2 regions of the Thiobacter subterraneus genome follow, and region 2 is predicted to be linked to the other one. Evidence: predicted binding sites of a transcription regulator. Region 2 holds the regulator's gene; the other holds the start of a gene.
What was found. The regulator FliA, encoded in region 2, starts transcription of late flagellar genes. The targets are predictions, from matches to a motif close to CTAAAGTTTNNNNNNNNNNNGCCGNTA.
Positions count from the first base shown of each region.

Region 1: motA (flagellar motor stator protein MotA) is a predicted target of FliA. The motif match lies at 2,139-2,165, and genes of this name have one in related genera.

Region 1 covers NZ_AP042402.1:246,406-254,162, reverse strand. The annotation lists gene lpxA (acyl-ACP--UDP-N-acetylglucosamine O-acyltransferase) at 1-328, shown strand, start outside; gene lpxB (lipid-A-disaccharide synthase) at 346-1,500, shown strand; gene rnhB (ribonuclease HII) at 1,493-2,092, shown strand; gene motA (flagellar motor stator protein MotA) at 2,247-3,107, shown strand; gene motB (flagellar motor protein MotB) at 3,114-4,049, shown strand; gene ACZ42P_RS01415 (class I SAM-dependent methyltransferase) at 4,063-4,797, shown strand; gene senB (selenoneine biosynthesis selenosugar synthase SenB) at 4,779-5,747, opposite strand; gene ACZ42P_RS01405 (pentapeptide repeat-containing protein) at 5,849-6,757, shown strand; gene ACZ42P_RS01400 (TrmH family RNA methyltransferase) at 6,754-7,542, shown strand; gene ACZ42P_RS01395 (pyruvate, water dikinase regulatory protein) at 7,525-7,757, opposite strand, start outside.
Region 2 covers NZ_AP042402.1:539,443-547,199, forward strand. The annotation lists gene flhB (flagellar biosynthesis protein FlhB) at 1-743, shown strand, start outside; gene flhA (flagellar biosynthesis protein FlhA) at 779-2,824, shown strand; gene flhF (flagellar biosynthesis protein FlhF) at 2,821-4,116, shown strand; gene ACZ42P_RS02850 (MinD/ParA family ATP-binding protein) at 4,132-5,010, shown strand; gene ACZ42P_RS02855 (RNA polymerase sigma factor FliA) at 5,038-5,736, shown strand; gene ACZ42P_RS02860 (flagellar motor protein) at 5,784-6,524, shown strand; gene motD (flagellar motor protein MotD) at 6,572-7,390, shown strand; gene ACZ42P_RS02870 (flagella synthesis protein FlgN) at 7,529-7,757, opposite strand, start outside.

The DNA of each region.
Region 1 (7,757 bases), 290 kb from region 2:
GTTCACCGGCGTGCACCAGTTCTGCAAGATCGGCGCCCATGTCATGACGGCGGTGAACACCACCGTTTTCAAGGACATCCCGCCCTATGTCACCGCCGCCGGCAGCGATGGTGCCAGACCCCACGGGCTCAATACCGAAGGTCTGCGCCGGCGGGGGTTTTCGCCCGGGACACTGGCGGCGCTCAAGCAGGCCTACAAGACCCTCTACCGCTCCGGCCTCACCCTGGAGGAAGCCAAGGCCAGGCTGGCCGAACAGGCCGGCACGGAGCCGGCGATCCAGCTCCTGGTGGATTTCCTCGCCCGCTCCACGCGCGGCATCATCCGCTAAATCCCGCCTCCCCATCCATGGAGCAGGTGCGCATCGGCATCGTGGCGGGAGAAGCGTCCGGCGACCTGCTGGGCAGCCATCTGGTCGCCGCCCTCCGGGCGCGTCTGCCCGGCGCCACCTTCGAGGGCATCGGCGGGCCGAAGATGATCGCCGCCGGCGTGCGTTCCCTGTTTCCCATGGAGACGCTGGCGGTGCGCGGTTATGTGGAGGCGGTCAAAAGCCTGCCTGCCATCCTGCGCATCCGGCGCCGGCTGCGCCGGCATTTTCTCGCGACCCGGCCGGATTTGTTCATCGGCGTGGACGCCCCGGATTTCAATCTGGGACTGGAACGCGCCCTCAAGGCCGCCGGCATCCCCACCTTCCAGTACGTCGGCCCCTCCGTGTGGGCCTGGCGCGCGGGGCGCCTGCGCAAGATCCGGCGCGCGGTCTCCCACATGCTGCTGTTGTTTCCCTTCGAGCCGGCCATCTACGAGGCGGCGGGCATTCCCGCCACCTATGTCGGGCATCCCCTGGCGGACATGCTGCCCCTGACACCGGACCGCGCCGCGGCCCGGGAAGCCCTGCACCTGCCGCCGGAAGGGGAGATCGTGGCCCTGCTGCCAGGCAGCCGGCAAAGCGAACTGGAGCTGATGGGCGATCTCTTCGTCGAGACCGCCCAGGCCATCCTGCGCCTGCGGCCCGGCGTGTCTTTCCTGGTGCCCCTGGTCACGCGCGAGACGCGCGAGCGCTTCGAGGCGGCCCTGTATCGCCGGCAGGCCTGGGATCTGCCCCTGCGCATCCTGTTCGGCCACGCCCATGCCGCCATGACGGCCGCCAACGTGGTTTTGGTGGCCTCCGGCACGGCGACCCTGGAGGCAGCCTTGCTGAAACGCCCCATGGTGATCACCTACCGGGTACCGGCGCTCACCTACCGGCTTATGTGGCCGCGCCGCTATCTGCCCTACGTGGGCCTGCCCAATGTGCTCGCGGAACGCTTTCTGGTGCCCGAGCTGCTCCAGGAGGACGCAACGCCCGAGAACCTCGCCCAGGCCGTGTGCAATCTGCTCGCCCATCCCCGCTTCACGGCGGCGCTGGAAACCGAGTTCCTGCGCATGCACGAGCTGCTGCGTCAATCCAATGCGGAACGGGTGGCCGCCACCATCGCCGCTTATCTGGAGGGCAGGCGTGGCTGAAAGACTGCTGGTATGCGGCGTGGACGAGGCGGGCAGGGGCCCTCTGGCCGGCCCCGTCTATGCTGCGGCGGTCATTCTCGATCCCGGCCGTCCCATCGCGGGCCTTGCGGATTCCAAGAAGCTCACGGCGGCGCGCCGCGAGTCCCTCTGCCGGGACATCATGCGTCAGGCCGTCGCCTGGGCCATTGCCCGCGCCGAGGCCTGGGAGATCGACCGCCTCAACATCCTGCAGGCCAGCCTGCTGGCCATGCAGCGGGCGCTGGCGTATCTGCCCGTGGCGCCTCACCATGTGCGGGTGGATGGCAACCGGGCGCCCGTGTTGCCAGTGGGGCTCGTTGCCGGCGTGGAGACCGTGGTGGCAGGCGATGCCACGGTGGCGGAGATCTCCGCGGCGTCCATCCTGGCCAAGGTGGCGCGCGACCGCGCCCTCGTCCGGCTGGACCGGCTCTATCCGGCCTACGGCTTCGCCCGGCACAAGGGCTATCCCACACCGGACCACCTGGAGGCCCTGCGCCGTCATGGCGTCTGTCCGGAGCATCGCAGGAGTTTCGCACCGGTGGCACGGGTGCTCGCGGCCGTCAGCAGGGATTGAGGGATCGGGTGGTCAAGGGGCCGGGAGCGCCCTGGGCAACCCAACCCTAAAGATCGTGGTTGGTTTGCCGTAGTTGTCTCCAGGCCGTCCATCCACAGGGGCACGGCCCAACCAGACAAGCTGCCATCCCGTCGTTTGCTGCAGAGACCCGCTCATGTTTGTCATCATCGGCTACATCATCGTCATCGGCTCGGTGCTGGGAGGTTTCGTCCTCTCCGGCGGTCACCTCGCCGCGCTGATGCAACCCCTGGAACTGCTCATGATCGGCGGGGCGGCCGTCGGCGCCTTCGTGGTGGCCAATGGCGGCAAGCCCCTGAAGGCGACCCTCAAGGCCCTGCCCCAGCTGTTCAAGGGTTCCAAGTACAACAAGGCCCTGTACATGGACCTGCTGTCCATGCTCTACGAAGTGCTGGCCAAGGTGCGCAAGGAAGGCCTGATGTCCATCGAGAGCGACGTGGAATCGCCCCAGGAAAGCCCTTTGTTTTCCAAATATCCGTCCATCGTCTCCGATCACCACGTGATGGATTTCATCACGGACTACCTGCGCCTCATGGTGAGCGGCAGCCTGAATGCCTTCGAGATCGAAAACCTGATGGACAATGAAATCGAAACCCACCACCACGAGGGCGAGGTGCCCATCAATGCCCTGAGCAAGCTGGGGGACGCCATGCCGGCCTTCGGTATCGTGGCGGCCGTGATGGGGGTGGTACACACCATGGAATCCGTGGGCCTGCCGCCCTCCGAGCTGGGCATGCTCATCGCCCATGCGCTGGTGGGCACCTTCCTGGGTATTCTGCTTGCCTATGGCTTCGTGGGACCGCTGGCCACGCGCCTCGAACACAGCCTCGCGGAGCAGACCAAGTTCCTGGAGTGCATCAAGGTGACCCTGCTGGCCAGTCTCAACGGCTATGCGCCACAGATGGCCGTGGAATTCGGGCGCAAGGTGCTCTACTCCACCGAACGGCCCAGCTTCAGCGAGCTGGAAGAGGAAGTGAAGAGCCGCAAGGGCAAGTGACCGGCCATGAGCGACGACTCCCAGCGTCCAATCATCGTCAAGCGGGTCAAGAAGACGGCCCATGGCCACCATGGCGGGGCGTGGAAGATCGCCTATGCCGACTTCGTCACCGCCATGATGGCCTTCTTCCTGCTCATGTGGCTGTTGGGCTCCACCACCAAGGCCCAGCGCGAAGGCATTGCGGAATACTTCAAGGCCCCTCTCAAGATTTCCCTGTCGGGCGGCAGCGGAGCAGGGGATGCCTCCTCGGTGATCAAGGGCGGCGGCACCGATGTCTCCCGCAAGACCGGCCAGGTGGAAAAAACCGACACCCCCCAGAAGAAGAAAACCGTCAATCTGGAGGCCGCGCGCGCCGAGCAGGAAAGGCTGGAACGCCAGCAGCTCCAGGCGCTCAAGGACAGGCTGGAAAAACTGATCGACAGCAACCCGGCCCTCAAGCCCTTCAAGAAACAGCTTTTGATCGACATCACCAGCGAGGGCCTGCGCATCCAGATCGTGGACGAGAAGAACCGCCCCATGTTCAAGGTGGGCAGCGCCGTGCTGGAACCCTATGCGCGGGACATCCTGACGGAAATCGCCAAGGTGCTGAACGACGTGCCCAATACCATCAGCCTGTCGGGACACACCGATGCCACCCCCTACTCGGGGGGCGAGCGCGGCTACAGCAACTGGGAGCTGTCGGCGGACCGTGCCAATGCCTCGCGCCGGGAGCTGGTGGCGGGCGGCATCAACGAGGGCAAGATCCTGCGCGTGGTGGGGCTGGGCTCCGCGGTGCCCTTCGACAGGGACGATCCCTACAACCCCATCAACCGCCGCATCAGCATCATCGTCATGAACAAGCGCACGGAAGAAGCGGTGCGCAGCGATGGCGGCAAACTCGAAGTCTCCGCCGAAACCCTCAAGGGTGACGCCGGTGCTGCCGCCCTCAAGCCTGCTCCGTGAGACCGCATCCGCCGTGAATGCACCGCGATCCTGGCCGGTGGCGCTGCGCGCGGCCCTGGCCCAGGTAGGCGCGGGTCTGGCGGTGACCGCGCTGGCGTCCCTCCTGACCCTGCCTGCCGGGGTCTGGCTCCTGCTGCACAGTCTCGGGGCCACGGCACTGGCCGCGGCCCTGCGCCTGCCCTGGTGGTGGCTGCCCATCCAGTTCTTGTTCGCCCCCGCGCTCATCCTGGTGGCCACCCTGGACATTGCCTCCGAGTGGTTCCTCGCCGGGTTCGTTCTGCTCACCCTGATCTACTGGAGTACCTGGCGCACCCGGGTGCCCCTTTATCTGTCTGGGCCACCGGTGTGGCAGGCCATCGAAGCGCGGCTCCCCACCGCCGGCCGGGTGCTGGATCTGGGTGCGGGACTGGGCGGCCCCCTCTTGTATCTCGCCCGGTGCCGGCCGGATCTCCAGTTCGAGGGCATCGAGGCCGCGCCGCTGCCCTGGCTGGTCAGCCGCCTGCGGGCGCGGGGAATCGCCAACCTGCGCCTACACCGGGGTTCCTTCTGGCACCACGATCTTCGACCTTACGACCTGGTGTTCGCCTATCTCTCGCCAGCCGCCATGCCCCGGCTGTGGCACAAGGTGCGCGCGGAGATGCGTCCGGGGAGCCTCTTCATCAGCGTGGAATTTCCGGTGCCCGGCGTGGCGCCGGACGAGATCATCGAAACCGGCGGCCGTCAGCGGCTCTACCTGTGGCGCCTGTGAGCGCGATGCCGGGCGGCGACGATGACCCGTGCCAGCGCGCGCCGCTCGCGGGACGGCCTCATGAGCCGGGCCCGGCGCCGGCACTGGGCAGCCAGCAGGGCAAGGAAGTCCGGGTCGGATTCCGCCCGAAGCATGAGGGCCGCCAACGCCTTGTCGTCCCCCGCGGGGAAATAGCCCGCGTAATCCCGACCCAGCATGCCTACATTGCCCGGCACGCGCGAGGCCAGCACCGGCAGCCCCACCGCCAGGGCCTCGGCAATCACGTTGGCGCCTCCTTCCATGCGCGAACTCAACACCAGCAGACGGCATTCGCGCATCGTGGTGCGCACGGCCGCTGGCGTCACCTCGCCCAGCCAGTGGTAGCGGGGCAGGGCGGCACTCCACTGACGGGCCTGTGCACCGTGGGCGACATCCAGGGCCCGCCCCAGATGCCAGACCTCGATGCGCGAAGTCGCAGGCAACTGGGTCAGGGCCAGGGCGCACAGAAAGGGATCCTTCTCCGCGCGCAGGTGGCCCACGACACAGACCGGGAAGCCCTCCCGCGCCGGCAGGGGCAGGCCAGGGGGCGCGGACTGATACACCACGCCGGTCTTGCGCCGCCAGCGGCCGGGCAGGGCCCGCCGCCCTTCCTCCTGCAGCACGACCAGCCAGCTGGCCATGTCGAGGGAGCGGCGCGCCGCCGCGTCCTGCGCGAGGTCGCGGTAGAGGTCGGTGCCCGTGAGCACCACCACCAGCGGCCGCCCGGGAAAACACAGATGGAAACGCTGGATGGACCGGTGGGAACGGCGCGCATGGAGCGCGATCATCAGGTCCGCCTGCTGCCCGTCCCAGCGCGTGACGACGCGCACCCGATGCCCCAACTGGCGCAGGAAACGAGCCCAGCGCAGGGCGGTATGGCGGTTGCCGGTGCGCAAACGCGGTCCGGCAGGGGTGACGATGACGATTCTCATGGAGACAGCCAAGGCGCCGGCCCAATGGACAATCCGAGTTAAACTGCAGTGCGTGCGCCACTATACCCAATGTTTCCTGCCCCGTGCCCCCCAGGTCGGACATGAAGCTGCAGAATCTCTGGTATGTGAAGCGTGAGGGCAAGATCAGCGGACCTTTCCCGGAGAAGTGGATCCGCCGCGATCTGGCCCTGGGACGGCTGCGACCCGAGGACGAGATCAGCCCCGACCAGCTCGCCTGGATCCCCTTGCGGGAACGGACCGACTGGCTCGGCTCGGAAGCCGAGGCCGCGCCGGCCGACCTGCCGGAATGGCGGGAGGAAAGACGCCGGGCGCGGCTGCGCTGGCTGGATGAACGGCGCCTGCCCGACCGGCGCGGAAGCCAGACGCTACCGCGCCCCAACGCCGCCGAAAAACGGAGCCGCGACCGCCGCGCTCCGGAGCGCGCGGAGCTGGTGCTCCTGCGCCAGCGTCATGCCGAGCTGGAGCAGGCCCTCGCCCAACGCCGCGAGCGATTCCTGGGGGTGGCGCTGGTGCTCGTCATGCTGGTGGTGCTGGCGGTGTGGGCGGCGAGCCGGTTTGCGCCGGTGCGTCCCATCGATGTCCATCTCGCCCCTGTGGCGCCGGACTGCCGCGCACCGGCCATGCCCCAGGTGAACTGGGCCGGCTGTGACCGCAACGGGGCCTGGCTGCGGGGCGTGGATCTGTCCAGCGCAGTGCTCGCCGGCACTCATCTCAACAGCGCCAACCTGAGTCTTGCGCGCCTGACCTATGCCAACCTGGCCGGCGCCGATCTGAGCTACGCGAATCTCGAAGGGGCCAATCTGCAGGCTGCCAGCCTGCAGGGTGCGACGCTTGCCTACGCCACCCTGAAGCAGGCCGACCTCACCCGGGCCGACCTGCGCGGGGCCCGTCTGGAGGCCACGGATCTTACCGGGGCGCAGCTGGGGCTCGCCCTCTGGACCGATGGCCGGACCTGTCAGGCCGGATCGGTGGGAGTCTGCCTGCCGTGAGCCAGCCGGCGCGCATCACCTCCCCCGACAATCCGCTGGTGCGCAGCGTGCGCAAACTGCTGGCCTCGGCGCGGGAACGGCGGCGCCAGCGGCGGGCCGTCCTGGACGGGTGGCACCTGCTGGAGGCTTTCCGCAGCGCCGGCGGTGTGCCGGAACGGGTGCTGCTGGCGGCACGGGTGCAGGCAGCACCGGCCACGGGCACTGCACTGGCGGGACTGGACGCCCGGCGCATCGCCGTCCTCGACGATGTCCTGTTCGATGCCCTGGCACCGGTGGACACGCCCACCGGTGTGCTCACGCTGATCGCCATTCCACCCGTCCCGCGCCGTGAAGTCCACTGCGCCCTGCTGCTGGAGGGCATCCAGGATCCGGGCAATCTGGGCTCCATGTTGCGCAGTGCCGCCGCAGCGGGTGCAGAGGCGGTGTATTTGTCCAAGGCTTGCGCCGATGTCTGGTCACCGCGCGCCCTGCGCGGGGGCATGGGTGCGCAGTTTCAGCTCGCGATCCACGAGGATGCCGATCTATGCGCAGTGGCACGGGCGTTTCCCGGAGAGGTGATCGCCACCAGCCTCGCGGCCGACGCGTCCCTGTTCGATCTGGATCTGCGCGGCCCCACTGCCTTTGCCTTTGGCAACGAAGGGGCCGGCCTGGGTAGCGATCTGCTCGCGGCGGCGCATCGCCGCGTGCGCATTCCCATGCCGGGCAAGATGGAATCCCTCAACGCCGCGGCGGCGGTGGCGGTGTGTCTGTTCGAGCGGGTGCGTCAGTTACAGGCGCGGCCGTAGTCCCAGCCGGTGCACGATGGTGGAGGCGATCTCCTCCACCGACATGTTGGTGGAATCGAGACAGGGAACATCCAGGCGCTGGAACAGAACCTGCGCCGCCTGCACCTCGCGCTGGCAGGTGGCAAGCGCAGCGTAGCGGCTGCCGGGACGCCGCTCCTCACGGATCTGGTGCAGACGTTCGGGACGGATGGACAGCGCAAACAGCCTGGACCGGA
Region 2 (7,757 bases):
TGCGCCGCATGTTTTCCGTGAACGCGCTGGTGGAACTGGCCAAGGCAGTCCTCAAAAGCCTGCTCATCGGCGGCGTGGCGGCCTGGGTCATCTGGCAATCCATGGACAGTTTCTTTGCCCTGCCGGGCGAGCCGCTGCCGGTGGCCATCCGTCACGTGGGTTCCCTGGTCGCCTCCACCGCGCTGATCGTAGTGGGCGCCTTCGTCTTTCTGGTGATCGCCGACGTGCCCTTTCAGTTCTGGCATTACGCCAAGAGCCTGCGCATGACCAAGGAGGAAGTGCGGCAGGAGGTGAAGGAATCGGAAGGCGATCCCCAGATCAAGAGCCGCATTCGCGCCATGCAGCGGGAGGCGGCACGCCGGCGCATGATGGCGGAAGTGCCCAAGGCCCAGGTGGTGGTGACCAACCCGACCCATTTCGCCGTGGCCCTGCGCTACGAGGAAAAACGCATGGCCGCGCCCCAGGTGGTGGCCAAGGGCTCGGCCCTGCTCGCCAGCCGCATCGTGGAGCTGGCGCGGGAGCACCACGTGCCCGTGGTGGAGGCGCCTGCCCTGGCGCGCGCCCTGTACCGCCACACGGAGGTGGGCGACGAGGTGCCCCAGCGGCTGTACACGGCGGTGGCCCAGGTGCTCGCCTATGTCTACCAGCTGCGCCAGGCCGCCACCCCGCCGGAGCCGCCGCGCGACCTGCCGGTGCCGCCGGACATGGATCCCCAGTCTGCCCGTGAGGAGGCCCGCGCGTGAACGCCCGTGCCGGTACCCTGGATCTCCTCGGCGGCATGAGCCTGACCCGCCTGGCGGGTCCCATCCTCGTGGTCATGATTTTGGCCATGATGGTGCTGCCCCTGCCGCCCTTCCTGCTGGACGTGCTGTTCACGTTCAACATCGCGCTGGCGATGATCGTGCTGCTCATCAGCCTGTACGTGACCCGGCCGCTGGATTTCTCGGTATTCCCCACGGTGCTGCTGCTCACCACCCTGCTGCGCCTGTCCCTCAACGTGGCCTCCACGCGTGTGATCCTGCTGGAGGGCCACACCGGCGGCGATGCGGCGGGCAAGGTGATCGAGGCCTTCGGCCACTTCCTGGTGGGCGGCAATTACACCGTCGGGCTGGTGGTGTTCATCATCCTGGTCATCATCAACTTCGTGGTGATCACAAAGGGTGCGGGGCGGATCGCGGAGGTGGCGGCACGCTTCACCCTGGACGCCATGCCGGGCAAGCAGATGGCCATCGACGCCGACCTCAACACTGGCCTCATCGGCGAAGACGAGGCCCGCCGCCGGCGCGCGGAGGTGGCGCGCGAGGCCGAGTTCTACGGCGCCATGGATGGTGCCAGCAAGTTCGTGCGCGGCGATGCCATCGCAGGCGTGATCATCATGGTGATCAACATCGTGGGCGGCCTGCTGGTGGGCATCTTCCAGCATGACCTGTCCCTCGCCCAGGCCGCCAACAACTACACCCTGCTCACCATCGGCGACGGCCTGGTGGCGCAGATCCCGGCACTGGTGATTTCCACCGCCGCGGGCATCGTCGTGGCGCGCGTGTCCGCGGAAACGGACATGAGCGAGCAGCTCGTGGCGCAGATCTTCGAGCGCCCCCAGGTGCTCATGCTGACCGCAGCCATCCTCGCCTTCCTGGGCATCATTCCGGGCATGCCCCATGTCGCCTTCCTGCTGCTGGCCACCGCCCTGGCGGGCGTGACCTGGTTCCTCACCCAGCGCGAGCGGGCGGCCGCCGCCCGGGCCGAGGAGGCCGCCCCGGCGCCCGTGCCGGAAACGGTGGAAGTGAGCTGGGACGACGTGCAACCGGTGGACACCCTGGGACTGGAAGTGGGCTACCGCCTGATTCCTCTGGTGGACCGCAGCCAGGATGGGGAGCTTTTGCGCCGCATCCGCGGCATCCGCAAGAAATTCGCCCAGGACTGGGGCTTTCTGGTGCCTGCCGTGCACATCCGCGACAACCTGGAACTGCGGCCCAATGCCTACCGCATCACCCTCAAGGGCGTGGAGGTGGGCAGGGGCGAGGCCTTCGTGGGTCAGTATCTCGCCATCAATCCGGGGCGTGTGCTGGGCAGCCTGCCCGGCACCCCCACCCGCGACCCCACCTTCGGCCTGCCTGCCATCTGGGTGGACGCCAGCCTGCGCGAGCAGGCCCAGACCTACGGCTATACCGTGGTGGATGCCAGCACGGTGATCGCCACCCATCTCTCCCACATCATGCAAAGCCATGCCGCCGAACTGCTGGGGCGGGAGGAAGTGCAGCAGTTGCTCGACCACATCGCCAAGGAGTCGCCCAAGCTGGTGGAAGAGACCGTGCCCAAGCTGGTCTCCCTGAGCCTGTTGCAGAAGGTGCTGCAAAGCCTCCTGGAAGAAGGCGTGCACATCCGCGACATGAAGACCATCCTGGACACCCTGGCCGACCATGCCACGCGCACCCAGAACGCCGATGAGCTCACCGCCGCGGTGCGCATCGCCCTGGGCCGTTCCATCGTGCATGGCCTGTATCCGGGCAGCGACGAACTGCAGGTGATCGCCCTCGACCCCACCCTGGAGCACCTGCTCATGCAGGCGGTGCAGGTGGGCGAAGGCCAGGGCCCCGGGCTGGAACCGGGGCTGGCGGAGCGCCTGCTCACCCAGACCCGCCAAGTGGTGCAGCAGCAGGAGGCCCAGGGGCTGCCGCCGGTGCTGCTCGTCCCTGCGCCGCTGCGCACGCTGCTGTCGCGCTTCCTGCGCCGCGTGGCCCCCCAGCTCAAGGTGCTGTCCCACGCCGAAATCCCCGACACCAAGACCGTCAAGGTCACCGCCGTTTTGGGAGCTAGCGCATGATCGTCAAGAAATTCTCCGCGCCCACCACGCGCGAGGCCCTGCGTCAGGTACGCGATGCCCTCGGCCCGGATGCCCTGATCCTGAGCAATCGCCCGGTTCCCGGGGGCGTGGAGATCATGGCGGTGGCGGAAGAGGACGTGGCCTCCCTCACCGGCCCGGTGCCGCCGGCGCGGCCAGCCCCCAGCGTGCGCCACGAGATCCCGGGCGTCACCATCCCTGCCCCCGGCCCCAGGCCCGCGCCGCCTGCCCCGGAGCGCACGGCCCCGGAAGCGCCCGCACCGGCCAGGACGCGCGAGGCCGCCCCCGCCGCGGCAGCCGAGCTGGTGCAGGGACTGGCGCAGGAACTCAGGACCATCCGCATGATGCTGGAAGGGCAGCTCGCCGGTTTTGCCTGGAACGAACTCAAGGGGCGCGAGCCCTTCAAGCTGGAAGTGATGCGCAGTCTGCTCGCCGCGGGCTTCAGTCCCCTGCTGGCACGCCAGCTCATGGAAGCTATGCCCCGCGAGCTCGACTTCGAGCGCGGCCTGCGCTGGGCCAAGGCGGCGCTGACGCGCAACCTGCGCTGCGTGGCCGCCGGCGAGGATCTCATCGAACAGGGGGGCGTGTACGCCCTGGTGGGTCCCACGGGAGTGGGCAAGACCACCACCGTGGCCAAGCTGGCGGCACGCTGCACCCTCAAGCACGGACCGTCACGCCTGGCGCTGGTCACCACCGACACCTACCGGATCGGCGCCCACGAGCAGCTGCGCATCTACGGCAAGATTCTCAACGTGCCCGTGTTCTCGGTGAAGGATGAGACCGACCTTAAGCTCACCCTCACGGACCTGGCGGACCGTCATCTGGTGCTCATCGACACCGTGGGCATGAGCCAGCGCGACCGGCGCATCGCCCAGCAGATCGCGCTGCTCTCCGGACAGGGGCGCGAGGTGAAGCGTCTCTTGCTCCTGGCCGCCACCGCCCATGGCAGCACTCTGGACGATGTGGTCACCGCCTACCGGGGCCACGGCATGGCGGGCTGCATCCTGACCAAGGTGGATGAGGCCATGAGTCTGGGGCCGGTGCTGGATGTCGCGATCCGCCACAAACTGCCGGTGCATTTCCTCACCAATGGCCAGCGCGTGCCGGAGGATCTGCATCTCGCCCACGCCGGCTATCTCATCGACCGAGCCTTCCGCCCGCCGCGGGAGGATCCGGCCTTCACGCCGCGCCCCGAGGAATTCTCCCTGGTGGCCGCGGCCGCCAGCCTGGCCGAAGACAGTCCAGCCGGAAGCGTGGCACCCCCGACGTGGTGAGGATGGGCCGCTGACATGGGGCCCTTCGTCCACGACCAGGCCGAAGGTCTGCGCCGGCTGCTGCGCCCGGACTTCCTGCGTGTGGTCGCGATCACCGCCGCCCTCGAAGGCGTGGGCCGCACCCTGGTGCTGACGACGCTTGCCGCCAGTCTGGCCCAGCGTGGCCGCCGCGTGCTGGTGGTGAGCGAGCGTCGGCACCGCATTCCCAGCGATCTCGCACCGCCCCCCCGCCACGACCTGGCGGCCGTGCTGCGTGGCCAGCGGACCCTGCAACAGGTGGTGAGTGAAGGTGCTGCGGGGGTGGCCTGGCTGGAGCTGGGCGATGCCCTCGCCCGCCTGCCGGCACTCGACCCCTCGGCCCAGGAAAACCTGGGCACCGCCTTTGCCCAGGTGGCGGAGGCCATGGACGTTCTTCTGTTGGACCCCTTCCCGGGCGACCGAGCCAGCAGCCTGGCCCTGCAGCTCGCCGCCCAGGAACAGGTACTCGTCGTGTCCTGCGCGGCCGATGCCATCACGCAAACCTATGCCCTGATCAAGCGTCTTGCGCGGGACTTCGCCCAGCGGCGCTTCCATCTGGTGGTGGCCAAGACCGGCTCTGGTGCGAAGGCGCGGGCCATTTATAATAATCTCGCGCAGACAGCGGCCCGCCACCTGGGTGTCCGGCTGGAATGGCTGGGCGAATTCCCGCTGGATGCCCAGGCGCGACAGGCCGACCGCCTGGGACGCAGCGTGGTCGATGCCTTTCCCGACAGTCCCGCCGCAGGCGCCGGCCGCCTCGTCGCGGAAGCCATGAATGGCTGGCCCTGGCCCGATGGGGAGGCGGGACGCCCCGGCGCCTTTCTGCACAGACTCGTAATGACCAGCCGCCTCGCGGCCGAAAACGCCCACCTCTGAGGGCCCCGCATACGGCAAGGGAAGCGCTTGAAAAAAGAGGAATACGTCCAGAAGTTCGCGCCGCTGGTGAAGCGCATCGCCTACCACCTCATGACGCGGCTGCCGGCCAGCGTGCAGGTCGACGATCTCATCCAGGCAGGCCTCATCGGGCTGCTCGATGCAGCCGAACACTACGACGGCAGCCAGGGCGCCCAGTTCGAAACCTATGCCGTGCAGCGCATCCGCGGCGCCATGCTGGACGAGCTGCGCCATGCCGACTGGCTGCCGCGCACGGTGCGCAAAAACCTGCGCCAGATCGAGGCCGCCATGAGCAAGCTGGAACAAGCGCTCGGCCGCCCCCCCACGGAATCGGAACTGGCCCAGGAGCTCAACGTGTCCCTGGCCGACTACCAGCAGATGCTGCTGGATGCACGGGGCCACCAGCTCGTCTACTACGAGGATCTGCAGGATTCGGAGGGGGCGGATTTCCTGGAGCGCCACCACGCCACGGATGCCGACAATCCCCTGCGCATCCTCGAGGATCAGGGGTTCCGGCAGATGCTGGTGGAGGCGATCAAGAGTCTGCCGGAGCGGGAGCGCCAGATGATGGCCATGTACTACGAGCAGGACCTCAATCTCCGTGAAATCGGCGAGGTGCTGGGTGTGAGCGAATCCCGCGTCTGCCAGCTGCATACCCAGGCGGTCGCGCGGCTGCGCGCCAAGCTGCGCGAGTGGCTCGAGAGCTGACCGTGTCGTTCTTTTCCCTGCGCATCCCGCGCTTTGGTTGAACCCCCATGGATTTCATCAGCCTCATCGGCATCCTGCTCGCGCTCACCGCGGTCATCGGCGGCCAGATCCTGGAAGGCGGCCATGTCGGCTCACTGCTGCAGATCACCGCCTTCGTCATCGTCATCGGCGGCACGGCGGGGGCGGTCATGCTGCAAAGCAGCCTGCCCACCTTCCTGCGCGGCATGCGCATGGTGAAATGGGTGTTCGTGCCGCCACCCCTGGACGCCGAACCCTTGATCCAGCGCATCACCCAATGGAGCGCCACCGCGCGCAAGGGCGGACTGCTGGCGCTGGAGCCCCTGATCGACGACGTGGCCGACCCCTTCACCCGGAAGGGCCTGCAGATGCTGGTGGATGGCGCGGAACCGGAAACGCTGCGCGACACCCTCCAGGTGGAAATCGACGCCTATGAGGACCGGCAGCGCCAGGCCGCCCGGGTCTGGGAATCTGCGGGCGGCTATGCCCCCACCATCGGCATTCTGGGCGCCGTGCTGGGTCTGATCCACGTCATGGAAAATCTCTCCGACCCTTCCAAGCTGGGCGCGGGCATCGCCGTTGCCTTCGTGGCCACGGTTTATGGCGTGGGTTCCGCCAATCTGCTGTTTCTGCCCATCGCCAACAAGCTCAAGAGCCTGATCGCCCGGGAGATCACCCTGCGCCACATGCTGGTGGAGGGACTCATTTCCGTGGCCAACGGAGAAAACCCGCGCCTGATCGAACGCAAGCTGCGCGGCTATCTTGCCTGACCCGGCCCCCTCAAGACCGCGGGCACGCGGCCGATAATGCAGGGACCATGAGCCCCCGCACCCGGCGCAAACGCCCCGAAGACCACGAAAACCACGAGCGCTGGCTCGTTTCCTACGCGGACTTCATCACTTTGCTGTTCGCCTTCTTCGTGGTGATGTACGCCATCTCCTCCATCAACGAGGGCAAGTACCGGGTGCTCTCCGATGCCCTCCTCAATGCCTTTCGCAACGCCCCCTCCTCCCTCAACCCGGTGGAATTCGAGGCGCGGCTTTCGCCGGGCACCGGCACCCAGCCCATCAAGGCCGCACCGGTGAAAAAACCCGACAGCGAGCCAGATCCGCGCCTGCGCAGGCAGACCGAAAGCATGAAGAAAATCGCCCAGGACCTGCTGCAGGTGATGGCGCCCCTGATCAAGGAAGGCCAGGTACGGGTCACCCAGAGCCAGCGTGGCGTCACCATCGAGATCAACGCCGCCGTGCTGTTTCCGCCCGGGTCCGCCACCCTGCAGGGTGAGCCGGTCAAGGTGCTCGCGGCCGTGGCGAAGCTGCTGGCCCAGGTGCCCAACAAGATCCAGGTGGAGGGGCACACCGATGACAGCCCCATCAACACCGCGCTCTACCCCTCCAACTGGGAGCTTTCCACGGCGCGCGCCGCCAGCGTGGTGCGCCTGTTCGAGGCCAACGGCGTGAGCCCGGACCGGCTGGTGGCGGTGGGCTATGCCGACAACCGGCCCCTTGCGCCCAACACGGATGAGCAGAACCGGGCACGCAACCGCCGGGTGACCCTGCTCGTGATCGCGGAAACGCCTGAGAAGGTAAAGGACATTCCCATCGCCGGCGTGCTGGACGGCGGCAAGGGACACTAGGCCTGCCGGGAAGCTTCCGCGACGTCCCCCTTGCCACCGGCTCTGCCAGCCCCGGTCGCGCAAGGGTGCGCGCCTCCGGACCGTCCCCGCCAAGGCGGGCGTCACGACATTGGAGCAGACAGGAAAAAGGCGGCGGGACTAGGCTCTGCCCAAGGGACGGCCCGTGGGCGCAGGACAGGGTTGGCCGTCCGGCCCGTAGGCCTGCGCCACCTCCTGGGCCGCGCCACGCAGGACCGCCAGGGCCTGCTGGTTGTGCTGCAGGCGGGCCTGGATGAGCGCGCCGTTCTCCTCGTTGAGGGCACGCGCCGCGCGCGCAGCCTCGATGAGTGCCTGCCAGAGCGCGTTTACACCACTGGCCTGTGGAGCG